3 regions of the Alkalimarinus alittae genome follow, and region 1 is predicted to be linked to each of the others. Evidence: predicted binding sites of a transcription regulator. Region 1 holds the regulator's gene; each other region holds the start of a gene.
What was found. The regulator FNR, encoded in region 1, switches genes on or off when oxygen is low (the NO sensors DNR and NnrR bind a similar motif). The targets are predictions, from matches to a motif close to TTGATCTAGATCAA.
Positions count from the first base shown of each region.

Region 2: a site for FNR is predicted at 826-839, ahead of NKI27_RS00685 (bacteriohemerythrin). Genes of this name have one in related genera too.
Region 3: a site for FNR is predicted at 856-869, ahead of NKI27_RS02965 (nitrous oxide reductase family maturation protein NosD). Genes of this name have one in related genera too.

Region 1 covers NZ_CP100390.1:886,780-888,986, reverse strand. The annotation lists gene NKI27_RS03905 (hypothetical protein) at 1-917, shown strand, start outside; gene fnr (fumarate/nitrate reduction transcriptional regulator Fnr) at 1,051-1,812, shown strand; gene NKI27_RS03895 (hypothetical protein) at 2,069-2,207, opposite strand, start outside.
Region 2 covers NZ_CP100390.1:154,804-157,010, reverse strand. The annotation lists gene ybaK (Cys-tRNA(Pro) deacylase) at 315-782, opposite strand; gene NKI27_RS00685 (bacteriohemerythrin) at 921-1,487, shown strand; gene NKI27_RS00680 (DUF2970 domain-containing protein) at 1,560-1,811, shown strand; gene NKI27_RS00675 (arylsulfatase) at 1,893-2,207, opposite strand, start outside.
Region 3 covers NZ_CP100390.1:678,938-681,144, reverse strand. The annotation lists gene nosZ (TAT-dependent nitrous-oxide reductase) at 1-791, shown strand, start outside; gene NKI27_RS02965 (nitrous oxide reductase family maturation protein NosD) at 1,003-2,207, shown strand, end outside.

The sequences.
Region 1 (2,207 bases):
AGTTTAGTTTAAAGAATTACACCGACATCATAACCAACAGCAACAAAACCAATTCTGAACTTGCGTTGTGCATATCAATGCCGCTACAAAACACCTTATGTAGCTATCCAACCCCAAAAGCAGGCCATTTAAGTAGTACAGCCGTCAGAAATTATATTGACTACCTTCTTAAAGAGATCCATCTCGTTAGTGCTCTGATCCCAAAAGATCGCAGCATTAACTATATTCATTGGCAGGGCGACATAGCACAATTATTAACGCCGGCTGAAATGACAGAGATTATGTACTCCCTCAACAAAGCCTTCAACCTACAAGACGAAAGCAGAGGGACCTTTGTTATAGAGCTCGATAAAGTCCCTGCTGATGATGCCATTATTGCCCTTATAAAAGGCCTTGGATTTAATCATATTTGCCTTGGCACACAAAATAGAGATCAAGACCCAATTGATTTTGAGTTTTTGGCAGAGCAGGTAAAGATATTCAAACAATATGACTTTAAAACTGTCAACGTTCGTTTCCTGACCAAAAAACACGAGTCATGCGCCAAGCTGAGCGAAAAGCTTGAAGGCCTAATCGCTATTAATCCTGACACTATTTATGTAATAGACGAAGATGAGCGCCTTTCTGTTCTATCTGGCGTAGAAGTAGATGAGTCTACTCAATGTAATTGTCATCAAAGATTTGAAGAAAGACTGATTCAAAGTAACTTCAACAAACTTAATCATGTTAAGTTTTCAAAGGACACGTCTGTCTCTAAAGGTATATCAGGCGACTTAATCGGTATTGGTTTAGGTGCTACTAGCTTGATAGAAAACGCATTTATACACAACGTAGACCAACTCGACCAATATTATCAACGCATAATAAATAATCAACTGCCCTTTAGTTACGGAGGCTACATTAGACCAAAGTATTGAATGATTATATTACTACCTACTTTTACCCCCTTCTCCCTACCCCTATTTTTTTATATGTTAGAATCATATAAACTAAGTAATAAATAACATAAATATTCTGCTGATATACAAGCTATTAACTGAGTAGAGCGAGATGAGCGAAAAAATCGCAGCAATAGACCCACAGCCCACTACAGGAATTAATCAATCCTGCTTACAGTGCAGTCTGAGCAATTTGTGCATCCCAATTGCTGTCAACAAAGATGAAATTGATCGCCTTGAAGACCTGATAAAGCAAGGAAAGACCATCAATCGTGGTGATCATATATTTAAAGAACACTCCCCCTTTAAGTCTTTATTCGCTGTCCGTAGCGGCGCAATTAAAACTTATTCAGTCACAGAAGACGGTGAAGAACAAGTCACAGGCTTTTATTTACCAGGGGAAATTATTGGCCTCGATAGCACCAACACAGATTCATACAGCTGCTCTGCTAAAGCGCTTGAAAGGGCCAGTGTGTGCGAGATTCCGTTTAGTCAACTTGAAACATTGGCCTCAAAAATACCAACCCTTCAACATCACTTTTTCTCATTAATGAGCAAAGAAATTCAAGGCAGCCGACAGCTTACAATGTTACTTAGTAAAAATACCGCAGAAGAGCGAATTGCATCATTACTGCTAAGCCTTTCTAGCCGATTTAAATTACGTAAACTTTCAGGCACAAGCTTTAGACTTCCCATGCCAAGAAACGACATTGGTAACTACTTAGGCCTTGCTGTTGAAACCGTTAGCCGTGTTTTTACTCGCTTTCAAAAAAGCGGCCTGATATCTGTTCAGGGTCGTGAAGTGGTGCTAGAAGATATTGACGCTTTAGTCGATATCGTAAAAAACCACAGTAAATGCATAAACCCAAAATAATACAATCATGCTAAAAAAAGAGGCTTTATGCCTCTTTTTTTATGTTTAGACGTTAATTAACTACAAGAATAATACCTACTTATTAGTATAAAATCAAATATTGATTTATATCACTTTATGGTAGTTTTTCACCCCTAAAATCACCCACTTTAAGCAATAAATTATGAAATATCATTTTACTGGCTTAATGAGTACTGATTTCATTTCAGATATACTCCATAATAATAAGTGAACCTAAGCCTAGCTAGTTATACCTTTAATTCTCTACATCTTCTTCATACTGCTCAGATACTCGACGGGCAAACACTCCGCCAAAACAGGCAAATAAGCACCCAAGAAAAACCATCACAACAGCCATGAAGGTAATATCACCCCGTTCTGCAGAAGACATGATG
Region 2 (2,207 bases), 730 kb from region 1:
GAGCACCACTTTGGCGCGAAAAAGAGTCGCGGTTTTTAAATCGTCCATCTCCCCGATACACCCTGTTACACTCCCTTTCAATTGCTCACGCACCCTTACTCTTTTGTCGTAGAACATTCGCCGTTCTTCTCTTATCCTTTAATTGTGGATTTGAGTAGTATCCCCCTTATAAGCGGCGGGTTAAGTTGTACCGCCGCTGTTTTTTTCTGGGAATTCAAGTCCAACCCTTTTTTAACGTTTCATGCCTTTCTGTTATTTTCTGGCGACGCCTCATAGAGCTGTCGCCTTTTTTATGCCTGCGATTTAATGACGCATCATTTTGCCAGTGAAGCAAAAGAAGCCTGTAGCATCATCGCTAAATCATTAGGGGATAACTCTATCTCAAGCCCTCTACGCCCTGCACTAACAAATATAGTATCGAAATCCAGCGCCTGTTGATCAATCACCGTCTTTAGTAACTTCTTTTGCCCCAGCGGGCTCACCCCCCCCAATACATAGCCAGACGATCGTTCAACCGCTTTAGGCTCGGCCATTTTAGCCTTTTTAGCTTTGACCGCAGAGGCCATTGCTTTGAGGTTTAACTGATGCGAGACAGGAATAACAGATACCGCCAAAACACCTGAATCTAACGCCACCACCAATGTCTTAAACACTTGAGACGCCGATATATTAAGCTTTTGAGCCGCTTCCTCACCATACGATGCCGCATTTGAATCATGCTCATATTGGTGTACTTTAAAAGGTAGTTTAGCTTTTTCTACGCTGTTGATTGCTGGCGTCATGTCGTGTCTCTTACTAGATTCAGGTCAAATAAAGACCGTTAAATTGATCTAAACCAATTCTAATATCAGATTTCGAACTAAGATAGTAATTATCTACTTTTGCGTCTAACACCCGGCTCGCTCTATACGGAGACAACAATGAATAAAAAGCTCAAAGCTTTTGCACTAGCATTTTTACTTTTAACACTGGTAACCGGTATTCTCCTAGGCTTTACCTTAGGGCTTACTCACCCACTTCCTTGGATTTTGATCGTTGCATTAGCCCTCGTTATTGTCCTTAACAAAAAAGCGACGGATAGCCAGTTTGTTACGTGGAAAGATGAGTACAGCGTAGGTATTGAATCCATCGATAATGACCATAAGAACCTATTAAAGCTCATCAACCAACTACAAACTTCATCGCTTTATTATACTGGCGAGAACTTCGATAAAGATGCGTTAAGTGAGCTTATCGATTACACCAAATTTCACTTCGCCCGCGAAGAGAAAATGATGGAAGAGCATGGCTACCCAGACTTTGAAGCTCACCGCCAACAGCATCGAAAAATGACAGATTCAGTCGTCAGAAAAGTACTAGAATATGAAGCCGATAGCGAAAAAACAGTCGAAGATCTTTTAGAGTATCTCAAGAGCTGGTTGATCAATCACATTAATGGTACCGACAAAAAATACAGCTCATTTTTACGTGAGAAAGGCGTTAAGTAGTTAAAACATAAGCCTCTGTCTATACTGTATCAAGTCATTAATCACTTGATACAGTATAGCCTCCGGGGCCTTATGATGAATAATCCTGATAACACTCCCTCCCCAAACACGTCAGACACCACTCAACCCAAGACGAAGCTCACCTTTTGGCAAACCCTTTCTAGCGTTTTATATGCTTTGATTGGTGTTCAAGGACGAAACAATGCCCAGTCAAGCCTCGAAGAAGGCCATATCGGGATGTTTATTTTTGTCGGATTATTAGTGGTGGGCTGTTTTATTTTTATTGTTTCATTAGTCGCTTATTTGGCTGTTTCGAGTGGCTAGCTTTGCTCACTCAAGAACAGAGCAAGCGTTGACTTACCTAGGGCGAACCTAGGCAAGTCGATAAAACTATCTCTGCTGAATTTACTCCGTGTACTTAACATGCACCTCAGCGATATCACCGTTAAACTTGAATGGAGCATGATCGTAATAGTCGATTGATACGGGCGAGCCCAAGTCAGTGCCGATATCCAGACAGTCATTAGCCGTAAAGAGCAGCGGCGCGCTGGTGGGTACTCGGCCCTTTGCAACCTCCTTGCCATTCACCTTCATTACGATATCTAACGGTCCTGCTGGCTTCTTCTCGGCATATTTGGTCACAATTTCGATCTTCACCTTGCCTGTGGGCAGCTTTCCCTTCGCCTTGATCTGTGTACGTTCGATTTCAAACAAGTTGTA
Region 3 (2,207 bases), 210 kb from region 1:
TAGGCTTAGGGCCATTGCACACCGCATTTGATGGTCGCGGTAACGCATACACCACACTATTTATTGATAGCCAAATCGCCAAGTGGAATGTTGAAGATGCAATCAAAGCTTACAATGGTGAAAAGGTTAACTACATCAAGCAAAAGCTAGATGTTCACTACCAGCCTGGTCATAACCATACTTCAATGGGTGAAACCCGTGATGCCGATGGTAAATACTTGGTTTCTCTTTGTAAGTTCTCGAAAGACCGGTTCTTACCTGTTGGACCACTTCGCCCTGAGAACGATCAATTGATCGATATTTCTGGTGAAGAAATGAAGCTTATTCACGATGGCCCTGCATTCGCAGAACCTCATGACTGCATCATTGTTCACCGTTCACAATTAAAGCCTAAGAAGCTTTGGACGCGTGACGATCCGTTCTTCGCAGAAACTGTGGCTCAAGCGAAAAAAGACGGCGTTACTCTTGAATCAGAGAGCAAAGTTATTCGTGATGGCAAGAAGGTTCGTGTTTACATGACCTCTGTTGCGCCTAGCTTTGGCATGACCGACTTCACCGTTAAGCAAGGTGATGAAGTCACCGTAATTGTCACTAACCTTGATACCATTGAAGATGTAACACATGGTTTCTCAATGACAAACCACGGCGTGGCGATGGAGATCGGGCCTCAGGCAACGTCTTCAGTAACATTTACTGCAGACCAACCAGGTGTTTTCTGGTACTACTGTCAGTGGTTCTGTCATGCACTACACATGGAAATGCGTGGTCGCATGTTGGTAGAAAAAGCTTAATAAGCGCTTTAGACACGTGATCGCTTGATAACGTGCCTTAATTAGCTCAGCCTCTACTCGGAGGTTGAGCTAACTCAAGTTATCCCCTTCTTGTTTACCCTAAAATACTTAATCATATTAAATGTAATTTCATTTACAGATTCAGCCCATCAGCCTGCTAATTAGCCTATTATCTGCTGTCTGTTTTTAACGATTTGAATGAGTAGCCGTGATGTCACAAAAACCTTCAGTCCTTCACATTGGTGCCTTAATCACTTACTCCGTATTAACGGTCTTGTTTTCAGCTAACCTTGATGCCAATGAACAGCTTAGTAGTGCAGAAAATAGCGCAGAAATCAGCGACAATACAACGCGCAACATAACCGTTGTAAGCCCCACAAACACGTTACAAAAGCTGATTGATGAGGCTCAGAATGGTGACACACTCCAACTGAGACCCGGCCGCTATATTGGCAGCCTTTTAATCGACAAACCACTAACCCTCAACTGTGAACCCGGCACAAATTTAGACGCTAATAAGACCAAAGATGCCATTCGTATCACCGCCCCCAACGTCACTGTTAAGGGGTGTAATATTCTTAATTGGGGGGATGACCTCACCGCGATGGACGCGGGTATTATTGTTAAGAAGACAGCTGAAAATGCCGTGATCAAAAACAACTATTTAAAGGGCGTTGCGTTTGGCATATTTTTAGATTCAAGCGTCAACACCCAAGTGCTATCAAACCGTGTTGAAGGCTCACTAGAAACCCGCTCTCAAGACCGGGGAAACGGCATCCATCTTTACGGCTCTACAGGTGCAGACGTTGCGTTTAATGAAGTATGGCACACACGAGATGGCATCTATATCGATACTAGCCACAAAAATTCGATCCGCAATAATGAATTTCACCACCTTCGTTATGGCGTGCATTACATGTATTCATATAGCAATTTAGTCGAGAACAACTACACCCATCACACTCGTACCGGCTATGCATTAATGCAGTCCAAGTACCTACAGATTCTTAACAATCGTTCAGAGTGGAATGAGAACTACGGTATTCTACTCAACTATATCACCGACTCCACCATCAAGAATAACCATGTATCTAATACTCGACAAGGTAGCAACTATATCGGTGACAGCTCAGCACAAGGGGCCGAGGGAAAGGCTTTATTTATCTATAATTCTTTTTACAATAAGCTCGTCGGTAACACCTTTAGAGAAGGTGATTTGGGAATCCATATTACGGCAGGTTCAGAAGACAATATCATTATTGGTAATAACTTCATCGGCAATAAACAGCAGGTGAAATATGTATCCACCCGCACGCAGGAATGGTCAAACGAAGGTGCGGGCAATTTTTGGAGTGACTACCTCGGTTGGGATAGAGACAGCAATGGCGTGGGTGATATACCCTACGAACCCAACGA